3 regions of the Kitasatospora sp. NPDC101801 genome follow, and region 2 is predicted to be linked to each of the others. Evidence: riboswitches for the same ligand, from Rfam matches in the RefSeq annotation. Region 2 holds a riboswitch; each other region holds the start of a gene.
The links. Region 2 has a riboswitch for cyclic di-AMP ahead of ACIRPK_RS03710 (hypothetical protein). Riboswitches for the same ligand answer to the same signal wherever they lie in the genome.
Positions count from the first base shown of each region.

Region 1: it holds a riboswitch for cyclic di-AMP, as region 2 does, so the genes downstream of both, ACIRPK_RS25725 (transglycosylase family protein) here and ACIRPK_RS03710 (hypothetical protein) in region 2, are expected to answer to the same signal.
Region 3: it holds a riboswitch for cyclic di-AMP, as region 2 does, so the genes downstream of both, ACIRPK_RS32400 (M23 family metallopeptidase) here and ACIRPK_RS03710 (hypothetical protein) in region 2, are expected to answer to the same signal.

Region 1 covers NZ_JBIWML010000028.1:16,325-23,581, reverse strand. Annotated here, with positions in the region: gene ACIRPK_RS25740 (LacI family DNA-binding transcriptional regulator) at 1-931, shown strand, start outside; gene ACIRPK_RS25735 (hypothetical protein) at 990-1,193, opposite strand; gene ACIRPK_RS25730 (hypothetical protein) at 1,275-1,622, opposite strand; gene ACIRPK_RS25725 (transglycosylase family protein) at 1,769-2,947, opposite strand; cyclic di-AMP (ydaO/yuaA leader) riboswitch at 2,934-3,136, opposite strand; gene ACIRPK_RS25720 (hypothetical protein) at 3,466-5,445, shown strand; gene ACIRPK_RS25715 (sirohydrochlorin chelatase) at 5,751-6,596, opposite strand; gene ACIRPK_RS25710 (DUF397 domain-containing protein) at 6,936-7,172, shown strand.
Region 2 covers NZ_JBIWML010000001.1:840,052-847,308, reverse strand. Annotated here, with positions in the region: gene ACIRPK_RS03740 (DUF397 domain-containing protein) at 1-178, opposite strand, end outside; gene ACIRPK_RS03735 (helix-turn-helix domain-containing protein) at 175-945, opposite strand; gene ACIRPK_RS03730 (hypothetical protein) at 1,304-1,459, shown strand; gene ACIRPK_RS03725 (hypothetical protein) at 1,456-1,620, shown strand; gene ACIRPK_RS03720 (methyltransferase domain-containing protein) at 1,972-3,165, shown strand; gene ACIRPK_RS03715 (ribonuclease domain-containing protein) at 3,335-3,682, opposite strand; cyclic di-AMP (ydaO/yuaA leader) riboswitch at 4,063-4,230, shown strand; gene ACIRPK_RS03710 (hypothetical protein) at 4,233-5,420, shown strand; gene ACIRPK_RS03705 (hypothetical protein) at 5,439-5,897, opposite strand; gene ACIRPK_RS03700 (IclR family transcriptional regulator) at 6,036-6,830, opposite strand; gene aceB (malate synthase A) at 7,019-7,257, shown strand, end outside.
Region 3 covers NZ_JBIWML010000046.1:31,639-38,895, reverse strand. Annotated here, with positions in the region: gene ACIRPK_RS32410 (sensor domain-containing protein) at 1-461, opposite strand, end outside; gene ACIRPK_RS32405 (hypothetical protein) at 587-1,462, shown strand; gene ACIRPK_RS32400 (M23 family metallopeptidase) at 1,508-2,314, opposite strand; cyclic di-AMP (ydaO/yuaA leader) riboswitch at 2,327-2,488, opposite strand; gene ACIRPK_RS32395 (YiaA/YiaB family inner membrane protein) at 2,705-2,995, shown strand; gene ACIRPK_RS32390 (4-oxalocrotonate tautomerase family protein) at 3,003-3,200, opposite strand; gene ACIRPK_RS32385 (alpha/beta fold hydrolase) at 3,304-4,128, shown strand; gene ACIRPK_RS32380 (TetR/AcrR family transcriptional regulator) at 4,128-4,700, shown strand; gene ACIRPK_RS32375 (hypothetical protein) at 4,824-5,024, shown strand; gene ACIRPK_RS32370 (PP2C family protein-serine/threonine phosphatase) at 5,109-6,242, shown strand; gene ACIRPK_RS32365 (SpoIIE family protein phosphatase) at 6,573-7,257, shown strand, end outside.

The DNA of each region.
Region 1 (7,257 bases), on a different contig from region 2:
GGCCACGACCAGGCAGACGGTGCTGGCCGCCCTGGACGTGCTCGGCTACGAGCGCCCGACCCGGCTGCGGCAGCGCAGCGCCGGCCTGATCGGCCTGATCACCCCCGAGCTCAGCAACCCGATCTTCCCGGCGCTGGCCCAGGTGATCGAACAGGTGCTGAGCCGGCACGGGTACACCCCCGTGCTCTGCACCCAGACCCCGGGCGGTTCCACCGAGGACGAACTGGTGGAGATGCTGGTCGAGCGAGGGGTGGCCGGCATCGTCTTCGTCTCCGGTCTGCACGCCGACTCGACCGCCGACCACGACCGGTACGCCAAGCTGACCGGCCGTCAGGTCCCGTTCGTGCTGATCAACGGGTACAGCGAGAAGATCGCCGCCCCGTTCATCTCACCGGACGACCGGGCCGCGATGTGGATGGCGGTCCAGCACCTGGTCGAGCTCGGCCACGAGCGGATCGGCCTCGCGGTCGGCCAGCGCCGGTACGTCCCGGTGCTGCGCAAGATCGAGGGCTTCACGGCGGCCGTGCGCGAGCTGCTCGGCCTGACCGAGGCGGAGGCCGAAGGGCTGGTCCACCACACCCTGTTCAGCGTCGAGGGCGGCCACGCCGCGGCCAACGCGCTGCTCGACAAGGGCTGCACCGCGATCGTCTGCGGCAGCGACATGATGGCGCTCGGCGCGATCCGGGCGGTCCGCCAGCGCGGGCTCGCGGTGCCGCAGGACGTCTCGGTGGTCGGCTTCGACGACTCCCCGCTGATCGCCTTCACCGAGCCGCCGCTCACCACCATCCGTCAGCCGGTCGAGGCGATGGCCACCGCCGCCGTCGACGCCCTGCTGGAGGAGGTCGGCGGGAGCCCGGGGCAGCGCGCCGAGTTCATGTTCCAGCCCGAGCTGGTGATGCGCGGCTCGACGGGCGCCCACGCCAAGGGCTGACCGGAGGTACGACGGCGGGGCACGAGAGATCTCTCGTGCCCCGCCGTCGTACCTCCGGTCAGCCCTCCTGGACGATCGGGGCGGGGCGGGCGCCGAGCCGCGCCTCGTCGGCGGCGTCCGAGGTCCGGGCCTCGGTGCGACGGCCCCGGGCCAGGTAGTCACGGAGGATCAACTCGACCGCGTCCTGCGGGTTCCTGGTACCGGAGAGCAGCATCAGCTCGATCGCGAAGTCGGCGTCGAGCGAGACGGTGACCTTGGCCATGCGGGGCTCCTTGGACGCAGGGGATACCGCCGCAGCATAGGCCGCCGGAGCCGGGCGGACACGGCGAACGGGCCGCCCCGGTCAGTCGGTCGGCGGCTCGTCGGGGGTCGCGCGCAGCTCGGCCAGCTCGGCCTCCAGCTCGGCGACCCGGCTGTTCAGGCGCTGGACGTCCTGGACCGCGTCCAGGTAGTTGGCCTTGTGCCGCTTCGCGACCTCGCTGAGGGTGTCGACCCGGTCGGCGAACGCGTCGCGCTCGACGGCGAGCGGCTGGACGGCGGTGTGGAAGACCGCCTCGGCGATCCAGTCCGCCCAGGCGTTGATGTGCTGGGTGCCGGCGGCGCCGCCGAGGTCGGCGTTCTGCAGACCCTGGAGCATCGCGGGCCGGATGGTCTCGGCGATCCGCTGGGTCGCGGTGGGCGGCACGGTCATGGCTGGTCCTCGCGGTCGAACTGTGGGCTGGCAACTCCGCGACATGACCGACGAAGCGAAGGCGCACATCACCGCCAGGATAATCGCTGCGGGCAGGCCGCTGCCCCGGAGCCGACCAGGGTCTCCGGGGCAGCGGCCTGGGTGCGTCAGACGCGACCGGCGAAGTCCGGCGCCCAGTTGGCGATGGACTCGGTCTTCACGCCCGCCCGCGGGTTGGCGGCCTCGACGTACTTGCCGTCGCCGATGTAGAGGGCGACGTGGTAGACGCCGGAGTTGCTGCCGTTGTTCGACCAGAACAGCAGGTCGCCGGCCTGGAGGTTGTCCAGCGAGACCCGGGTGCTGGCATCCGCCTGGTCGTTGGCGACCCGGGGCAGCGAGATGCCGGCCTGGCGGAAGGCCGCCTGGGTCAGACCCGAGCAGTCCCAGCCGCCGTTGCTGCTGCCGCCGTAGACGTAAGCCTGGCCGAGCTTGGACATCGCGAAGTTGATCGCGGCGGCCTTGCTGCCGGTCGCCGCCACCGCGGTGGTGGCGGTGGAGCCGGACGCGGCCTTGGTGCTCTTGGTGGTCTTGGTGCCGGTACCGGCCGACGACGAACTCGGCGCCGGGGCGGTCGACTTCGGCGCGCTGGTCACCACGGTGGTGGTGCCGCCGAGGGCCAGCTGCTGACCCGGGTAGATCATGTCCGGACCCTCGGACAGGATCGCCTTGTTCAGCTCGTAGAGCTTCTCCCAGCCGCCCTCGACGTTCTGGCTCTGCGCGATGGTGGAGAGCCAGTCACCGGCGACCACGGTGTAGCTCTTGGCCGCGGTGGTCGTGGTGGTGGTGGTCTGCTGCTCGGCCGCCTTCGGCGCCGGGGTGGCCGCCTTGGGGGTGGTGGCCTTCGGCGTGGTGGTCTTGGCGGTGGTGCCGGCCGAGGAGGTGTCGACCTGGGCGGCGCCGCCGCCCTTGGTCAGTCCGGCCTGCACGGAGCAGACCGGCCAGGCGCCGGGGCCCTGGGAGGCGAGCACCTTCTCGGCGATCGCGATCTGCTGGCCCTTGCTGGCCTGGTTGGCCTGGGCGGCGTACTGCGTGCCGCCGAACTCGGCCCAGGTGCTGGAGGTGAACTGGAGGCCGCCGTAGAAGCCGTTGCCGGTGTTGATGCTCCAGTCGCCGGTGGACTCGCACTGGGCGACCTTGTCCCAGGTGGAGACGGTGGCGGCGGAAGCGGAACCGGCAGTGAGGCACGGGACCGAGAGGCCGATGCCGACCACACCGGTCGCGGCGATCAGACGGCGGGTGCGCTTGGACGCGCTGCTGGACAGCATGAAGATGCGTTCCTCTCCCACGCCTGCGAGGTGAGCTGTCGGATTCGGGCTGGAGTTGCCCGGCCGTGCGTGAGCACGGCTTCACCCCGAGCCTGAAATCGGTCAAATCGGACCAATTGCAGGCGACTTACCTGTGGTTCCCCCGCCCCTGCCATGGTGCTTTGCTCTGCTGCCTGTTCATCCGATGGCAGGACTCGGCGTTCCGGATGAACTGGGTCCGTGTGGCCACGAACAGGGGAGCACGTTAGGCAGACTTAAGTTCAAACCGCAAACCTCTGTGATGTGGATCATGCTTTCTTTATGGAACCTTCATGGTGCGGAAGCGTCCGTTCCAGTGGTGTGTTTCGATCGAATCTGATCAAATCCCTTTCCGTTCAAGGGACTTGCCTATGCTTCAGGCGAGGCGGCCGCAGGCGCGGCCCGGGGGAGGGGTGCGCGGCACCATGCGGCACGCGAAGAGGCCCGGAGCGGGGCCGGAAGATAACGACTCGGCAAAGACCGGGCGCAGAAAGCTACTCGGCTGGATCGCGGCCGGCACGGTGGCCGCCGCGATCGGGGTGGAGGAGCTGGTCCGGCACACCGGTGACGCCCCTGACGTCGCCTCGGCTCCGCCGCCGCCCACGCCCGGGGCCTCCCACTCGCACGGCGCCCCGCTGCCGTCCGCCTCCCCGGAGCCCTCGCCTTCGCCCTCCCCGGAGCCGAGCCGGCCGGCCCGTCCGTGGTCGGACCCGGCCGGCTGGGGCGGCAAGCTGCCCGGCCCGGCCGCCGCCGTCCGGATCGCCGACCACGTGGTGCTGGACGGCGATGCGGAGGTGGGCTCGTTGGTGGTCGAAGCATCCGGCTCGCTGACCTTCGCGGCCGACCGCTCGGTGGTGCTCAGCTCGGCGGGCAACGTCGAGGTCAAGGGCAGCCTGACGCTGGCCCCGGCCGACACCGCCCTGCACACCCTGCGGTTCCCCGGCGTGGACGAACGGCGCTTCCAGGGCGGCGGTATGACGCTGATGCCGGACGACACCGGTCTCTGGGTCACCGGGGCCGGCTACCTGCGGCTGGACGGCGCCGCCAGGACGGCCTGGGTGCGCGCCGCCGGCGCGCTGAAGGCCGGCGACACCCGGATCACCCTGGCCGCCGAGCCGACCGGCTGGCGGCCCGGTGACGAGCTGGCCGTCACCCCGACCGGGGCGCCCGACGGCGACGGCTTCTCGGAGCGGTACGACCTGCGGACCATCGCCTCGATCAGCGGGGGCACGGTCACCCTGGACGGCCCGCTGAAGTACCCGCACCCCCGGGTGGCGACCGGAGGGGGCGTCACCGTCGGGGCGGAAGTGCTGAATTTAACCCGTAATGTCCGAATTGAGGGCACCGAGAAGGGCCGCGCCCACGTCCACCTCACCAGCTCCCGGAAGTCCGACGTCCGGCACGCCGCGCTGCGCTGGCTCGGACCGCGCGGCCCCGGCAAGGACCAGTGGAACGGCAAGGCGGTCACCGAGCCGGTCCTCGGCCGGTACGGGCTGCACTTCCACATGCTCGGCGACACCAGCCGGGGCACCGTGGTCGAGGGGGTGGTGGTCCGCGACACCGGCAGCCACGCCTTCGTCCCGCACGCCAGCCACGGCATCACCTTCCGCAGCTGCATCAGCCACCAGACCTGGGAGGACGCCTACTGGTGGGACGGGCCGCTGGACACCCGGACCCCGCAGGGCCCGTCGGACGACATCACCTACGACTCCTGCGTCGCCTCCCGGACCCTCTTCGACCCCAACCCGCGCGGCTACCGGCTGACCGGCTTCAGTCTCGGCGCGGGCACCGGCGGCGTGGCCAGGGACTGCGTGGCGGTCGGCGTCCAGGGCGCGACCGGCGCCTCCGGCTACCACTGGCCGGAGACCAGCGAGGGCGTCTGGACCTTCGAACGCTGCCTGGCCCACAACAACCTCGAGAACGGCATCTTCGTCTGGCTGAACGCCCAACACCACCACCTGGTCGGCCAGTTCGTGGCGTACCACAACGGCGGCTGGGGCATCGAGCACGGCGCCTACCTGAACGACTTCGACTACACCGGCAGCGTCCTGTACGGCAACGCCGCCGGGGGAGTGGCGCTGCACGCGCTCGGCCGGGACAAGGGGACGGTCCTGGACGGCCTGCTGATCGACGCGGCGGGCCAGTCCGACTTCGCGGTCTCCACCATGCACCACCAACTACCGGGGGAGACCGTCCTGGTGACCCGCAGTCGGCTGACGGGCTATCGGAAGGCGGGCGTCGCGTTCCGCGCGGTGGACGGCGGGGCGCCCGAGGACATCGCGGTGCTGGACTGCGAGTTCGGCGGCCCCGAGCTCTGGTTCGACCCCGCCCTGCCGGAGCCCAAACGCATCGTCTTCCGCCCGGCCGGCCAGACCCAGGCCGTCGAGGTCCGCCGCGACAACTCCCGTACCCCCACCACCGCCACCCCGGCCCCCCGCCCGGTGACGACCCCCCAACTCACCCTCCACGACACCGCAGCCCGCACCACCCGCCTCACCTGACCCCCAGCCAGCTACGGTCCAGGGGCTCGGGGCTCTGTTGCTGTGCGGCTCCGCCGCGTGGGCGACGCCGACTTTTGGCAGGTGCTCGGCCCGCTACGGAGTCCGGGGCTCGGGGAACTGAGACGCCGGCCTCGGAACAGGTGATCCGTTCAGGGGTGGTCAGGGACTTTCGTCTGTGACCCGAACGCCAGATCTCCTCGCAGTTCCCCGAGCCCCTGACCGTAGATGCCCGGACGCCTGCCAAAAGTGCAGTCCCCGAGCACCTGCCAACAGTGCAGCCCCGGGCTCGGGAGCTGAGTGCAGCGTTATGCCTGGTCGGCGAGCACGATCTCCAGGGCGGAGAGGTACGCCGAGGCGATCAGCTGACCGAGCGCCGCGTAGGCGCCGAGCGGAGCGGCCCCCGGGCAGCCGGTCTCCTCCGCCGCCGTCGCCAGCAGCTCGGGGTCGGCCTCGGGGCCGATCACCAGCGGGGCGAGGGCCGGCCGGACCGACCCGGTCGCCCGGAGGTGCTCGACGGCGGCCCGTACGGAGCCGGGCACGTCGAGTGCGGCCGGCACCACCGGAACCGCGAGCCGGGCGGCCAGCAGCACCCCGGTGATCCCGGCGGCCGCAGCCGCCTCCTCGCCGCCGGCGGTGGTGAGGACGACGCCGTCCGCCGCCGTGGCGATCGCGAACAGCCGGGCCCGGTCGGCCCGGGCCAGCCCGGCCTCGGAGAGCCGGACGTGGACGGCCTCGGCGAGCAGCGGGTGCGGGCCGAGCACGTCGGTGACCGTGGCGCCGGTCTCGGCGGCCAGTCGGTGCAGGTCCGTCAGGGAGCCGTGCGGGCCGGGCAGCAGGGGTACCAGGACCGGGGCCGGGAGCCCGGCCTCGGCGGCCCGGGCGAGCACCTCGGCGACGGTGGGGTACTCCGGATCGGCGCTCTCCAGGTATGCGGCGGCCGCCTCGATGCCGGGCTGTTCGCCCCGGACGATCGAGAGCAGTTCCTCGACCACGGGGCGGGACTCCGGACCGGCGGTGGCCGGGACGGCCAGCACCAACGACGGCGAACCCGCGGGGATCTCCGGCCGCTCGGGACGGCGGTGGCGCCCCCGCGCACGGGAGCCTGGAGTGCGGACGGGCAGTGGCGGGCCCGGGATGGCTGCTGTGCTCATGGCGGAGATCGTAGGACATTCCGTGGACCGGACCACAGTCGGCCCGCTCTCCGGACGGTGATCGGCGTCACAATCCGGCCGAGGTGACGGATCGTGAGGTGGCGCGAAAGGCCCGGCAAGATCGACAACCCGCTGGAGTTCGAGTACGCGCAGTCATCGGTATGTTCACGAATCGCTCGGCTTTGTCCGCATAAGGGGCGTCAACTTGCCTGCCCGACGGGCCCCGTGGAGGGATGATGCCCATACGGTGCACGCGCAAACACCCGTGCTGATGCACGTGCACTGGAGCTATCATCACGTCAAGTGAGGCGAACGCCAGGCACGTCGGGGAGAATTCGAATGCAGGACACTTACAACGGCATGGCTGCTGCGGACCTCGAAGACGTGGTCTGGCAGAAGAGCCGGCACAGCAACTCACAGGGGAACTGCGTGGAGTTCGCGGCGCTGCCCGGCGGCGACGTCGCGATGCGCAACTCCCGGTTCCCGGAAGGACCCGCGCTCATCTACACCCGGGCGGAGATCACCGCCCTGCTGCTCGGGGCGAAGGACGGGGAGTTCGACCACCTGGCCGGCTGATCCGGCGTCATCCTGGTGGTGCGTCAGAGGCCGTCGTGGAAGTCACCGCGACGGCCTTCGTCATGTCCTCATGTACTGGTGGAGC
Region 2 (7,257 bases):
CCCAGGTGCAGAACATCGACCATGCCTCAGGGGTGAACTCCAGGGCCGGACCGCTCGGGTCCTTGCTGTCACGGACGGTTCCCTTGAGCTTCCGGTGGGCCTGGACGCATGCGCCGTTTCCTGTGCTGTGGCTGCTGGTCTGCCAGTCGTCCGGCAGCTCGCTCGCGTTGGTGATCATCTACCTCTCACGTCCCTAAGCAGTCCCGCGATCAACTCGCGTGAGTTGTCTTCCGACAGGGCGAGAGCCCTGACGTGATCGTAGATGTCAACGTAGCGGGCCACGTCGGCCGGCTTAGTGGTGAAGGACCCTTCGAGGGCATTTTCTGAATACACCACGTCTGGCTCACCAGGGCTGGATAGAATGGTGAAACTTCCGCCCAGGCCCGGATGGATCCCAGCCGTCTCCGGAATGACCTGGAGAGCGCTACCGAGCCCGGATGGTGCATGCAACAGGCGTTCGAGCTGATCGGCCATGATGGCCGTGCTCACCACGGGCCTTCGGAGCACGGACTCATCAACCACGAACCAGGTGGCCGGCGGGCTCTCTCCCGTCAGGATCTCCTGCCGCTCCATTCGGGTGAGCAGCTTTTCGGCGAGGTTTCGTACCTTCCAGCGCCGCATTACTTCCTCGGAGTACTCCTTCGTCTGAAGAAGTCCGTTGATCAGGGTGGTATCAAGGTTCAGGATGCGCGTTGCCTTGAGCTCCAGTGCAACGTAATCCAGCAGATACGGCTCATGAATCCCATCGGCTAGCAGGGCCCACAGCCGTGACAGGTTCCCGCCTGCGGAGAGTGCTTCATCCAGCTTGTCCAGCATCTCTTTCGCAATGGGCCGCCGGGCCTTCTCGAACAGGCTCACCATGTCGTGTCCATAGCCGATCAACGCGCCCAGCTCGGCCTGGCTCAACTTGGCCGCACCGCGTAGGCGTTTGATTTCATCCCCCACGAACGACAAGGGCGCACGACTCGGCACTACCTGGCCCCCTTCGACAACTCGTCGCCTGCTTCGACAACTCTCACCCCAGATTCGACAACCTGACTGTCGAGCTGACGGGTCTAGCGATCGTAGCTCCGTGTGCCGATGCTGATACGCAGAACGAACAACCAGGTTCGCCCTCTGCCCGGCCAGCCATCCCCTCACGGAGGCCCCAATGTCCAGTGCGACTCTGCCCCGGCCCACAGCTGCGGTTCCGATCGTCTTCCGGGAGCCCATCCCCGGGGCCGGTCAGCCGCCGTGGAGGCCGGCCTTGGGGGGCCTGGTGACGGACCTGCGGGGTCCCATGCCCTACCGGACGCCTCTTCAGGTGCTCGAAGTCGGCCACTTCATGTGCACGTTGGTGATGTGGTCCGGGGGCAAGAGCCGGTGGATCACTCGGTGGGACGACGAGGTCGAGCCGTACGGATACGGCGACCGGGAGCTGTTCGGCCACCCGGCCGAGGATGCTGGGGAGTTGACGTGAGCAAGGCTGTCCTGTCGATCCGGGTGTACAAGGTCTCGCCGGACGGCAGGAAGACCGAGACCAAACCCCGCGAGACGTACAGGACCGGCGTCAGCTGGGGCAGTCTCGCCGACTACGAGCCGTGCCGATGCCCGATCCATCGGGCCGCAGAAGCCTCCTGATGGACAGCTGCGCCAGGTCGGCCTACGGCCTGCGTGGATTCCTCGATGGCGCCCATGCCGCCCGCAGCAGTCCGTCTCATGTCCCCACTGGGTTCCGCCGGTGACGCCGCCGGAGCAACCCCCACAGTCTCCGTCCTCCGCCGGCAGGGACGCCAAGTCCGGTCGGCCGAGTGCGGGTTCCACTCCTTCAGGTAGACGCCTGTAGGCCCGAGCCGCATGGAGAGGATTCCCCATGATCTTGGAGAACGACGGAGGACACGGGGGCAACCCCGCGCCGATCCAGCCGCCTGCCCCGCCGCCGCCCCCGTCCCCCGACAGCGGGCCCCCGCCCGGTGATGGAGGTCACCGCAAGTGAAAGTGACAGCGCCCCGCGCTGAGGGAACGGACTGCCCCGGCTTCGAGCTGGGGCGGTTCCTCCTCGACAACGGCTCCATGTCTCCCGATTGGGAGACGTCGTTCGACTCGGTGCCTCGCTCCCTGTTCATCCCCGATCTGATGTGGGCCTGGACCGAGGCTTCCCGGTCCACCGTGGCCATCGACCGGCGCACCGACCCGGACGCCTGGCACCGCGCCGTGGGCTCCAACATCCCGATCGTCACGCAATGGGATGACGGAGCGCACGAAGGCACCGCCGCCGGGCAGCTCTCCACCAGCAGCAACAGCCAGCCCAACGTGGTCATGTCGATGCTGCGGGACCTGGACGTAGCGCCTGGGATGAAGGTGCTGGAGGCGGGTACCGGAACGGGCTGGACCTCCGGTCTGCTCGCTCACCGGCTCGGCTCCGGACAGGTCGTCAGTGTCGAGATTGACGCTGCCGTCGCGGAGAGTGCCCGTACCGCGCATCGGCGTGCCGGACTCACTCCCGAGGTGGTCACCGGGGACGGGCAGCTCGGCTGGCCGGCGGGCGCCCCCTACGACCGGCTCATTGCCACGTACGGCGTGCAGGAGATCCCTCCCGCGTGGCTCCGGCAGGTGAAGCCCGGGGGCCTGATCCTGGCTCCGTGGGGCACGCGGTACTCCTTCCGCGATGCTGTGGTGAAGCTGTCCGTCGGAGACGACCTGACCGCTTCGGGCCACTTCACCGAGCAGGTCGGCTTCATGAAGGACCGGGGTTCGCGCGCGGAGTTCCCGTCCCACTCGGAATACGTCCCGGACTTCCCCGGAGACGCGGACACCGGGTACCGGACGACACTCACGGCGGATGATCTCGGCGGAGTGTGGGGCGTGCAGACGTTCGTCATCGGCCTGGTGGTGCCGGACGTGACACACGTGATCCACGAACAGGACGACGCCACGACAACCGCCTGGTTCTACGGGCTTGGTGACGACAGGTCGTGGGCAGCGGTTGTCCGGCGTAAGGACCAGCCGGAGACCACCGTGTACCAGGCGGGCCCCCGTCGGTTGTGGCAGGCCTTCGAACGTGCCGTTCGGTGGTGGCAGGCCGAAGGCCGGCCGGGAGTCGAACGCTTCGGCCTGACCGTGGCGGCCGGCCACCAGGTCCCCTGGCTCGACCAGCCGGACAACCAGGTCCCGCAGCACAGGTGAGGCAGACTCCCGGTTCCCGTTCGCCTCAACGTGAGGGTGCAGGGTTCAACAACCAGTGGCGGGCCCCGCGCTCCGGCCGTACGTCGCGCGGAAGGACCTGACGTCAGGTCAGCGGAACGACGAGGCCGCCGCCCCCGGGGAGTGGGGGCGGGCGGCCGTGGGGGAGTGGTCAGCAGCCGAAGTTGACCTTGTAGAAGGTCGCGTAGTGGTCGGAGGTGTAGTAGTCCTCTTGGAAGACCTTGCCGGTGACGATCCGTCGGGCGCCCCGGGTCGACGACCCCGGCGTCTTGACGGTGTACTCGTGGTAGTAACCGGTGGACTGGCTCGGCAGCACGCCCTCCCGGTTCTGGAAGACGATGCCGTCCTGGCTGTACGGGAACGGGCCGCCCGCGTCGATCAGCCGGATGGTGTCCCGGCCCTGGCTCGGCAGCGCCGTCAGGCAGATGCTCCCGCTGACCGTGGCGGAGGCGTCGGTGGCGAACACGGCGGTGGGGGCCAGGGCGACCAGGCCGACCATCGCGACGGAAGCGGCACGGGTCTGCAACGCGCGTAGAGTGATTCGCATGGCTGTCATTGTGAGGGCATGTCAGAACGCTGCGGAAGGGCTGCGGAAACACTTCATCCGCGCGTAACTACCGTGGAACTCATACGACTTGTCGTGTACCGCGAGCGGTCGAAGTGTCGAACAGGGGCGCCGGGGTGAGAGCGGGGCCGAGCCGGGGCCCGGCGGTCGCGGTCGGGCGGGTGCGTCGGTCCGCACCGGCCGGGGGCTCGCCAAACCTGGTGTGAGGCAGCTCTCGTTGTCGATGGACAGGCGATCTGCCTAGCCTGCATGGAGTCGTCCGCACCTACGCGGACCTCGTCGCCGGGACGCCGAGTCCTGTCCACCCGGTGCCGGGTACCCGATCACCGAAACATGGGCAGGAGCGGGGGAACCAGGTCAGTCTGCGCTCTCCCCTGCTCCGGTACGGGGGTCGCTCGGGGTGAAGCCGCACCCACTGCGGCCGGGCGATTCCTCTCGCCCGAACCCGACAGCTCACCTCGCAGGCGTCGCAGAGGACCTGCCCATGCGCATCGCCCTTACCCCCGCACGCCTCGGTGCGGCCGCCCTGGTGGCGGTACCCCTGGTCGCCACCGGCCTGGCCGGTCAGGCACAGGCGGCCACCACCGTCACGCAGGACCGGCTCACCCTCAGCTCGACGGCCGCGAACACCGCGACCAAGGCGGGTCTGACCGTGCACTCCAGCGCCTGCTTCACCGCGAAGACGCTCGGCGTCGGCGTCCGGGACGCGGCCGGCCGGAACCTCGACTTCCCCGGCAACGCGAGCAACGTGCAGATCTGCCCGGGCGGCGTGAACTTCACCAGCGCGGCCCGGACGCTGCCCGCCGGGACGTACACCCAGTTCGGCTTCTGGCAGGACCAGGGCGGGAGTTGGCACAACCTGCCGTCGCAGAAGCTGACCGTCGGCGGCACGGTCGCCCCCACGCCCACGCCGACGCCGATCCCCACGCCCACCCCGACGCCGACCCCCACCCCGACGCCCACCCCGCCGGTGGGCGGCTCGCCGATCCCCGGCAAGGCGCTGACCTGGTCGGAGGAGTTCGACAGCTCGATCGCCTGGGGCTCCAAGTGGGTCGGCGACCGCAGCAGCGCGTACCGCTACGGCAACCACAACCCGGACGACAACAAGCTCGACTGGTTGAACCCCGGCGGCGTCTCGGTCTCCGGCGGTGTGGCCACCTTCACCGCGAAGCCGTCCGCGCACACCCTGGAGAGCGGCAAGCAGGCCTGGGACACCGGGCTGCTCACCACCGAGTACTCCGCACAGGGCTTCCAGGTGAAGACCGGCGACTACGCCGAGGCCCGGGTCGAGCTGCCGGCCGGCTCCGGGGCCTGGCCCGCGCTGTGGACCTGGAAGGACGGCAACGGCGAGATCGACAGCTTCGAGTACCACCCCGACAACGCGGCGCTGCTGGAGCTGACCAACCACGTCAAGTCCGGCCTGAAGTACCACACCGACGCGAACGCGGTCGGCCCCGACAAGTGGGTCACCATCGGGACCTACTACGGCGCCAACTCCGTCGACTGGTACGTGAACGGGGCCAAGGTCTTCTCCGACGGCACCGGTGTCGGGGCGAACTGGTCGGCCTACCTGATCCTCAACCTCTCGGTGGGTGCCGGGCAGTACCACCCGGGGCCCAGCGGCTCCGCACCGATCAGCTTCGCCTCGGACTACGTCCGGGTCTACCGCTGACCGTGAGCTGAGCTCGGGTCAGCCGACGGTCAGCGTGAACGGCGTGCTGTTGTTCGCGGGGTTGTGATCGTCCATGCTGACCACCCTGACGTGCCCCTCGGCCACCGTGCCGGGGGGCACGTCGGCGTCCGCCCGGACCGGCACCAGCGCGGTCGCGGTCTCCAGCGGGGGCAGCCCGGCGCCGAACGTGCACTGCACGACCTGGTCGGACAGGGCCCGGCAGCCGGCCGGGAAGTACGGCCCCTCGGCGGTGAACCCGGCCGGCAGGTCGACCAGCACGGTGAACGGCGAGGCCGTCCGCTGCGGGCCGAGGTTGGCGACGAAGCCGTGCACGGTGGTGGTCCCGCCCGGCGCGACCGGGTCAGGGTCCAGCCGGACCACCATGAGGTCGGAGCTCGAGGGCGCCGCCCCCGCCGTCGTGGCGCCGATCATCAGCGCAGCCGAGGCGGCCAGGCCCGCCATCACCCATCTGGTCACTGTCATCACCTGTCTGCCGAACGCGGTCGTCCCGCTACGCACTGTAGCCGCGCGACGCGGATTCGCCCGGAGGCGGGGACAGTGCGCCGGGCGGGTGTCGGGCGACCGCCCCGGCGTCCTAGGGCCACCGCCCCGGTGTCAGGGGGCCAGTACCTGGCCGAGCCGGCCGGCGATCTGCCGCATCACCGGGACCAGTGAGGTGTTGCCCGCCTGGGCCTCCAGTGCCCGGATCCGGGCCTCGGGGCCGGAGACCGAGAGGGCGGTGGGGGTCGGCGCGCCGGGGACGGCGACCGCGATGCAGCGGACCCCGATCTCCTGCTCCTGGTCGTCCACCACGTAGCCGCGCTCCCGGGCCTGGGCCAGCTGGGCGAACAGCTCGGCCGGATCGGTGACGGTGTACGGGGTGTGCGACTGGAGCGGCTGGGTGCCGAGTACGCCGCGCGCTTCGGCCTCCTCCAGCTGGGCCAGCAGGGCCTTGCCGACGCCGGTGCAGTGCGGCTGCACCCGGCGGCCCACCTCGGTGAACATCCGCATCGAGCGGCGCGACTGGACCTGGCCGACGTAGACCACCTCGCCGCCCTCCAGGACGGCCAGGTTGGCGGTCTCGCCGGTGGCCTCCATCAGCTCGGCCAGGTACGGGCGGGCCCAGCTGCCGAGCAGCCGACCCGCGGTCTCGCCGAGCCGGATCAGCCGGGGGCCCAGGGTGTAGCGACGGGCGGTGTCCTGGCGGACATAGCCCTGCTGCACGAGGGTACGAACCAGGCGGTGGATGGTCGGCATCGGCAGGCCCGAAGTGGCGGAGAGCTCGCTCAGGGTGGCCACCCCGCCGGAGTCGGCCAGGGCTTCGAGGAGTTGGAAGGCGCGCTCGACGGACTGCACGCCGCCGGTGGCACGGTCGGCCCCTGTGGGTGCTGCGGCGGAGGTGCTGGCCACCGGCGTTCCCTTCACTGTCGGAGGAGGAGTAGAGTCCCAGCGATCTATCTCAACAAAGCGTTGAAATTCTGTATCGCGGAAACTAGTCTCCACCTTACAGAACCGAACCCGCCAGTAGACGGGTCGGTATCGAGGAAGTTCCCACCGGAATTTCCCTGTTGGCTCAACTGTCCAAGGAGTGTTCTGCCATGGCTGCAGATCAGGGACCCGTCGGCGCTTCCCCCGCCGCTCCGGTCGTCACTGTCGCCGGACCGCGCGTCCCCCGCAGCGAGGAGGTGCTCACTCCCGAGGCGGTCGCCTTCGTGGTCGGTCTGCACCGTGCGTTCGAAGGCCGCCGGCAGGAGCTCCTGGCCCGACGGAAAACCCGCCGGGACGAGATCGCGGCGGCCGGCACCCTCGACTTCCTCCCCGAGACCGCCGCGATCCG
Region 3 (7,257 bases), on a different contig from region 2:
CAGGGCAGCATCAGCACCTGGTACAGCGCCGCCTTCCAGCCCGCCTTGTCGGCCATCCGGGCGGTGACGGAGCCCCAGAAGCCGGGCCGGGACTGCGCCACCGGGGCGGGGGCGGCGACCTCGGTGCCGAGCAGGGTGGCGGCCCGGTGCCGCTCCAGCGCGGCGAAGCCCCGCGAGCCTGAGGTGAACAGGGCGAACACCGGGAACCCGAGCGCGGTCACCAGCAGGCCGACCCCGAGCGAGAAGAAGGTGACCGCGAAGGTGAAGCCCAGGATCGCGATCGGCAGCGAGCCGAGCACGAAGCCGACCTCCCGGTAGGTGGCGGCGGCGAACGGCGCCCGCCAGAACCCCGGCCGCACCCGATCGCTGCTGGTGCCGACACTGCTGCTGCGCTCGGCGTACGGAAAGGTCTGACTGGTCATCACCGGCTCCTCGGTCTGGTTGCCCTGCTCGCTGCCCACCCCTCAAAGGTGCCCGATCGGAGCCGTCCGCGACATGAGGTCCCCCGGCGGACCGGGGGTGGGGATTACCCCACCCCCGTCCGGGACGGACGGCTCCCGGCCCGGGCAGCGGCTACCGTACGAGGGTGAACGACGACGACCTCCGGCTCAGCCCGCGCACCCGTGCCGACGACCTGCTCGCCTGGGCGGCCGACCAGGGGCTCGAACCCGTCCCGGTGGAGGCGGTCCGGACGGTGCTGGCCCTGCTGGAGCTGGGGGACGGCCGGATGCACGACGGCTACCCCGAGCTGAGCTCGCCGGTGGTCGAGCAGCTGCTGTACGAGCGGATCTACCTGTACGTCCAGCCGGCGGCCGACCCCGGCGCGTACGGGCGGGCGGTGGGGCTGCTGATCGACCGTCAGCGGGCGGCCCGGCGGCTGAACGCCAAGCGGCAGGAGCGGCTGCACGCCGAGGTGGACTGGCAGGGCGAGCTGCTCTGCGGGCTGCTCCGGCAGCCGCACCTGGTCACCTGGCCCCGGCTCTACACGCTGCTGCTCCGGGCGGCCGGGGTGGACACCACCGACGAGGCGGCGGTCCGGGCCTGGCTGGACGGCTTCCGGGACCTGACGCCGGAGCAGCGGGCCGAGGCGTACGGCGCGCTCACCGAGCTGGACGAGATCGACGCCGACGGCGGCTGGGGGCGGACCAGGCTGATCTCGATCGGGATGGCCACCGACGGCGCCCGGCTGCTGCTGGAGAACCGGCTGATGCAGCGCAGCTACCGCAACCTGGCGGGGCTGAACGCGCTCGGTCTGCCGATGCCGGACGAGCTCTCCGGCGACTTCGACGGCTTCGAGGCGGCGGTGGCCGAGGAGGCGCTCCGGCTGATCGGCGAGTGGACCGTCCCCGGACTCCCCGCCCTGCTGGTGCACGAGTACCCGGACCTGGCCCCGGAGCCGGGCACCGAGGAGATCGAGGCGTACCTCGCCGAGCAGGCGGAGCGGACCGCGGCGGAGGAGTGAGGGAGCCGGGCCCGCCGAGACGGCGGGCCCGGCTCCGACGGTGCGTCAGGGGTTGATGCCGCGCTCGCGCAGCCAGTCCAGCGGGTCGATCGGGGCGGCACCGTCCGGCCGGACCTCCAGGTGCAGGTGCGGTCCGGTGACGTTGCCGGTGGCCCCGACCTTGCCGAGCACGGTGCCGGGGGCGACCTCGCCGGAGGCGGTGACGATCGAGGAGAGGTGGCAGTACCAGATCTCGGTGCCGTCGCCCAGGGTCTCGATCACCCGGTAGCCGTACGCGCCCGACCAGCCGGCCGAGGTGACGGTGCCCGCGCCGACCGCGGTGACCGGGGTGCCGGTGGGCGCCGCGAAGTCCAGGCCGGTGTGCAGGTGCGACCAGTACGAGCCGGACTGGCCGTAGTGCGCGGTCAGCTCGTAGTTGGTGGTCGGCGCCGCGAACCCGCCGTGCTGCTCGGCGCGCTTCGCCTCGGCCGCCTGGGCGGCCCGCTTGGCCTCCGCCTCCTGGGCCGCGGCCAGCCGGGCGGACTCGTCGGCGGCGGTGCGCTGCCCGTCCGCCTGGAGCTGGATCCGGGCGGCGAGGGCCAGCCCGGGGTCGGCCGAGAGCAGCGGCTGCGGCCCGTCCTGGTCGGCGGAGTCGGCGGCCGCGACGGCGGGCGGCTGCGGGGCCGCACCGGCCGGGGCGGCGGCGGCGAAGGCCGTCGCGCCGAGGGCTGCGGTCATCGCGGTGACGCCGATCAGCGGACCGCCGGAGCGGGGCTGACGGGGCATCCGGTGCCTGGCTGCGTCCGGGTGGTCCAGCAGCAGCTGGTTGCCGGAGTCGGTGCGGGGGTGTGCCGGGGAGTGCGTCGACGCCACGGAGGCGCGCTCCTTTCCTTCCTTCGCGCCTACCGGGTTAGCTGACGGGTTCGGAGCAGGAAGGTCTCCTACGACCGGGTGCGGGACTCGGTCGATTCACCCCAAGGAACGGTGGTTCCCCGGCTCCCGGACCCACCGGCGAGGCGGGTCCTGAGGATTAGGCGACGGCGCACGGTGCCGTTCTGGGTACGGCGTTGCCGACCGCGCTGCGTTATCAAACGTTAATCCTAGGAGCCCATGATTCCAAGCGGCTAGCGAGGTGCAGTCCATCTCTTCTGACGACCCGTGACCGGAATGCGGCTTTTGCTCGACTACTCGGTGACGGTGCGCGACGGCCGGTTGAGTATCCGTACTCAGGCGCCCGGCAAGGGAGTTGGAGACCCTCGGGACATGAGCACTCCGATGCAGCCCCGGACCACCAACGCCTACTACCTGCAGGCTGTCCTGTCCTTCGCCCTGGCCTCCGCCGCCCTGGTGATCGGGATCGCCTACCTGCCGGTCGACCCCTGGATGCGCGGCTTCCTGGCGGTCGGCCTGCTCTACGAGATCACCGCGGCGTTCACCCTCGCCAAGGTGATCCGCGACCGCCAGGACGCCGGCCAGATCTCCTCCCGGGTCGACCAGGCCCGGCTCGACAAGCTGCTCGCCGAGCACGACCCGTTCCGGGTCGAGGGGATCTGAGCGGCGGTCAGCCCGCGGCCCGCTTGGCGGCGTAGGTCTCCCCGCCCGCCGCCCAGTTCTCCAGCGGGATCTCCTCGATCACCACGGTCACCGCCTCCGGGCTCACCCCGGTGATCCGGACGTAGGTCTCGGTGAGCTCGCGGGCGATCTCGGCCCGCTGCTCCACGGTCCGACCGGCCAGCTGCTTGACGTTGATGAACGGCATGACGACCCCTCAGGTTCGGTGCGGTGCGATCGCCCCGCACGCTATCCCACCGGCTTCCCGCCCCGGCGGGCGCTTGACGACTAAGGCTATTAGCCTTAGCTTCATGGCTATGACGCAGACCTTCACCACCCAGTACCTGGACGTCCCCGGCGGCCGGCTGGCCTACGACGACACCGCCACCGAGACCGGCCTGCCGGTCGTCCTGCTCCCCGGCATGCTGGACTCCCGCACGGTGTACCGGCACCTGCGCCCGCTGCTCACCGCGGCCGGCCACCGGGTGATCACCCTGGACCTGCGCGGCTTCGGCGAGTCCTCGATCGCCTGGAGCGACTACTCCCCCGCCGCGATCGCCGAGGACACCCTGGCCCTGCTGGACCACCTGGGCATCGGGCGGGCCGCCCTGGTCGGCAACTCCTACACCGGCGCCACCGTGCTGCGGGCGGCCGGCCTGGCCCCCGAGCGGGTGGCCGGCATCGCCCTGGTCGACGCCTTCGTGGAGAACCTGCCGCCGACCGCCGTCCAGCGCGCCCTGCTCAAGGTGCTCGGCCTCGCCCTGGTGCACGTCCCCGCCGTCTGGGGCGGCTACCTCGGCAAGGCGTACCCGACCGCGAAGCCCGCCGACTTCGCCGAGTACCGCAGCGCCGCCGTGGCCGCCCTGCGTACCCCCGGCCGCAAGCAGGCCACCAGGGGATACGTGGCCGGGGACTCGGCGCCGACCGGCTGGGCGGCCGGGCTGCGCTGCCCCGCGCTGGTCCTGATGGGCAGCCAGGACCCGGACTTCCCGGACCCGGCCGCGGTGGCCGAGCGCCAGGCGGTCGCGCTGAAGGCCCGTAAGGTGATGATCGACGGTGCCGGGCACTACCCGATGGCGGAGTTCCCGCAGGCCACCGCCGACGCCCTGCTCCCCTTCCTGGACGAGGTCGCCTGATGCCGAGGGCCGGACTCTCCCCCGCCGCCGTGGTCGACCACGCCCTGGAGCTGATCGACGCCCAGGGCTCCGACGGCCTCACCCTGGCCGCCGTGGCCGCCCGGGCGGGGGTCGCCACCCCCTCGCTCTACAAGCACGTCACCGGCGGTCTGACCGAGCTGCGCCGGCTGATCGCCGTCCGGGTCACCGAGGAGCTGGCCGAGCGGCTGGCCGACGCGGCGGTCGGCCGCAGCCGGGACGAGGCGATGACCGCCCTGCTGAACGCCTACCTGGACTACGCCGAGCAGCACCCCCGCCGGTACGCCGCCCTGCCGCAGGCCCCCGACCCGGACCCGGACCTGACCCGGGCCGCCGCCCGGCTGGTCGGGGTGATCCTCACGGTCCTGGACGGCTACGGCCTGACCGGCGACGAGTCGGTGCACGCCGCCCGGGCGGTCCGTTCGACGGCGCACGGCTTCGCCTCGCTCGCCGCGGGCGGCGCGTTCCGGATGGCGGCGGACCTGACGGTGACTCGGCAGCGGCTGATCCGGGTCGTGGTGGAGGGCTTGCGGGTATGGCCCGCAGCGGGATAAACCTCAGTTCGGCGGAACGGTATCCGTTCGGGTGGTTTTCGAGACCGTTCCGTCGCCAAGACCAGCCGACACTGGCAGGGTTCAGGCATCCCCGCCTGTCACCAGCACGAAGGATGTGGGCAGATGACGCAGACCGCACGGACGGCCCGTCCCGCCACCACCCGCATCCCCGGCCAGCGCGCGGCCCTGGCCGCCCCGGCCGCCGTCGACGTGCCCGGGCCGAGTGCCGCCCGGCGGTTCCTGGAGGTCCTCCTCGGCGCCCGCTCGCTGCGCCCGGTCACCGCCGGAGCCCGGCAGTCGTACGGCGAGTGCGACGGTCAGTGAGGCCGTCCGGCCGCCGACAGTGGGATGAAACGGACATCTGACGCTAGATTGAGCTGACGGACGGTCAGCCCAGGCGGAGGTCAGGTGCCCGCAGTCACCAGGAGGGCCCGGCAGCTCACCGGGCGGCTGCGGCGTGGCCCGGCGGGCCGCTGGGCCGGTCAGCTGCTGGACGGCGATCCGACCGCCGAGAAGGCCGCGCTCGGGCTGCTCCTGCTCCTGGTCGGACTGCTCTCGCTGCTGGCCATCGCCGCCCCCACCGGCTGTCCACCCTCCGCGCTGGCGCTGCCGCTGATCCTCGGCGGCTTCCTGCTGCACACCCGCCGGCAGTGCGGCCTGCTGCTCGGGGTCGCGGTCGGCCTGGCCGCCTGCTGGTGGCTGCGCGAACCGCTCGGCGTGACCCCCGGCTCGGCCTGGGTGGTCGGCGCGGCGGCCCTGGTGGTGCTGCTGACCTCCCGCCACCGCAGCCGGCTCGGCCTGCGCGGCACCCGGGGCGACGCGATGCTGCTGGAACTCTCCGAACGCACCACCGCACTCGGCCGGCTGCCCGACCACCTGCTGGACTGGCGGTTCCACCAGGCGCTCGCCCCGGTCAGCGGCACCTTCTTCTCCGGCGACTTCGTGCTCTCCGCGCACCGCCCCGACCGGGACCTGCTCGAGGTCCTGCTGGTGGACGTCTCCGGCAAGGGCAGCCGGGCGGCGGCCCGGTCGATGCACCTGTCCGGCGCCTTCGCCATGCTGCTCGGCTCGGTACCGCCCGAGTCCTGCCTGCCCACGGCCAACGACTTCCTGGCCCGGCTCGGCTGGGACGAGGGGTTCGCCACCGCCGTCCACCTCGCCCTGCACCCCTCGCACGGCGGCTACCGGATCTTCACGGCGGGCCACCCACCGGCCGCCCAGTACCGCCGGGAGTCGGGCGGCAGCTGGCTGCTGCTCGACGGTGGCGGCGGCCCGGCGCTCGGCATCCTGCCCGGCGCCCGCTACCCGCCCACCGAGGGACGGCTCGACCCGGGCGACTCGCTGCTGCTCTACAGCGACGGCCTGGTCGAGGTCCCCGGCGAGGACATCGACGACGGGATCGCCCGGCTGCTGCGGGCCGCGACGCCGCTGCTCCGCTACGGCGGCGGCGACCCGGCGGCGGAACTGATCGGCACGGTGGCCCGCAACGTCGCCGACGACCGCACCCTCGTCGTGCTCCGCCGCCTCGGCGCAGGCGGGTGACCCTCCGCAGCAACACCGAGGTCTCCCGATCCACAGGCCCGGGGCCACACTCTGGGCAGGCGTTCAGCCGTCGACTACCCAGGGGCTCGGGGAACTGCGAGGAGATCTGGCGCTCGGGTCACTGCGAAAGTGCCTGACCACCTACGCAGCGATCACCTTGCAAGGGCCGGCGTCGCAGTTCCCCGAGCCCCTGACTCTTCCGAGCCACCTGCCGAACAACAACAGCGGCCCGAGCAGCTCGTTGTGGCTAAACCGCCAAATAGGGGGTGAGCAAATAGGATGTTCAGCATTACTTTGGGCAGATGAGCGAGCGGAAGGGCGGGGCTTCCGATGGACCTGACCTCGCCATGGCTGCCGCCGGAGGACGAGACCCGGGTGCAGGGGCCGCGGACGTCGATGCGGTGCGTCCGGCTGCTGCTGCGCAGCGGGAGTGCCACCGAGCTGCTCGGCACGATCCTGGCGGAGGGCCCGGCCTGGATCACCGGTGAGGGTTCGGCGCTGTACCTGACCGATCCCGAGGGGATGCTCCGGCTCGCGGCCTCGCACGGCCTGCCGGAGTGGGCGCACGAGCACTACAGCACCGTCGACCCCACGTCCGACCTCCCCGCCGCGCTCGCGTTGCGGCGTCGCGAGACGGTGCTGCTCAGCCCGGAGCAGACCAGTGCCGACTACCCGAAGACGCTGGCCGGCCGGGGCACCGGGCTGGTCGCGCTGGCCGTCATGCCGCTGGTGGTGGACGGGGTGGCGATCGGGGCGCTGGCGCTCGCGCTGGCCCACCGGGGCACCGTGCCGCGCCGGGACATCGACGTGCTGGAGACCCTGGCGGAGGCCGTCGCGCACCGGATCTCGCACCTGATCGACCACGTCCAGGCGGTCGACCCGCACCTGCCGCCCGGGGTCCGGGCCGGCGGGGCGCCGTCCGGGCAGCCGGTGCTGGCGCTGGCGGCGCTGGCCGCCGGGGCGGGGGCGTTCGACCGGGACCTGGTCACCGGGGAGACCGCCTGGGACGCCCGGG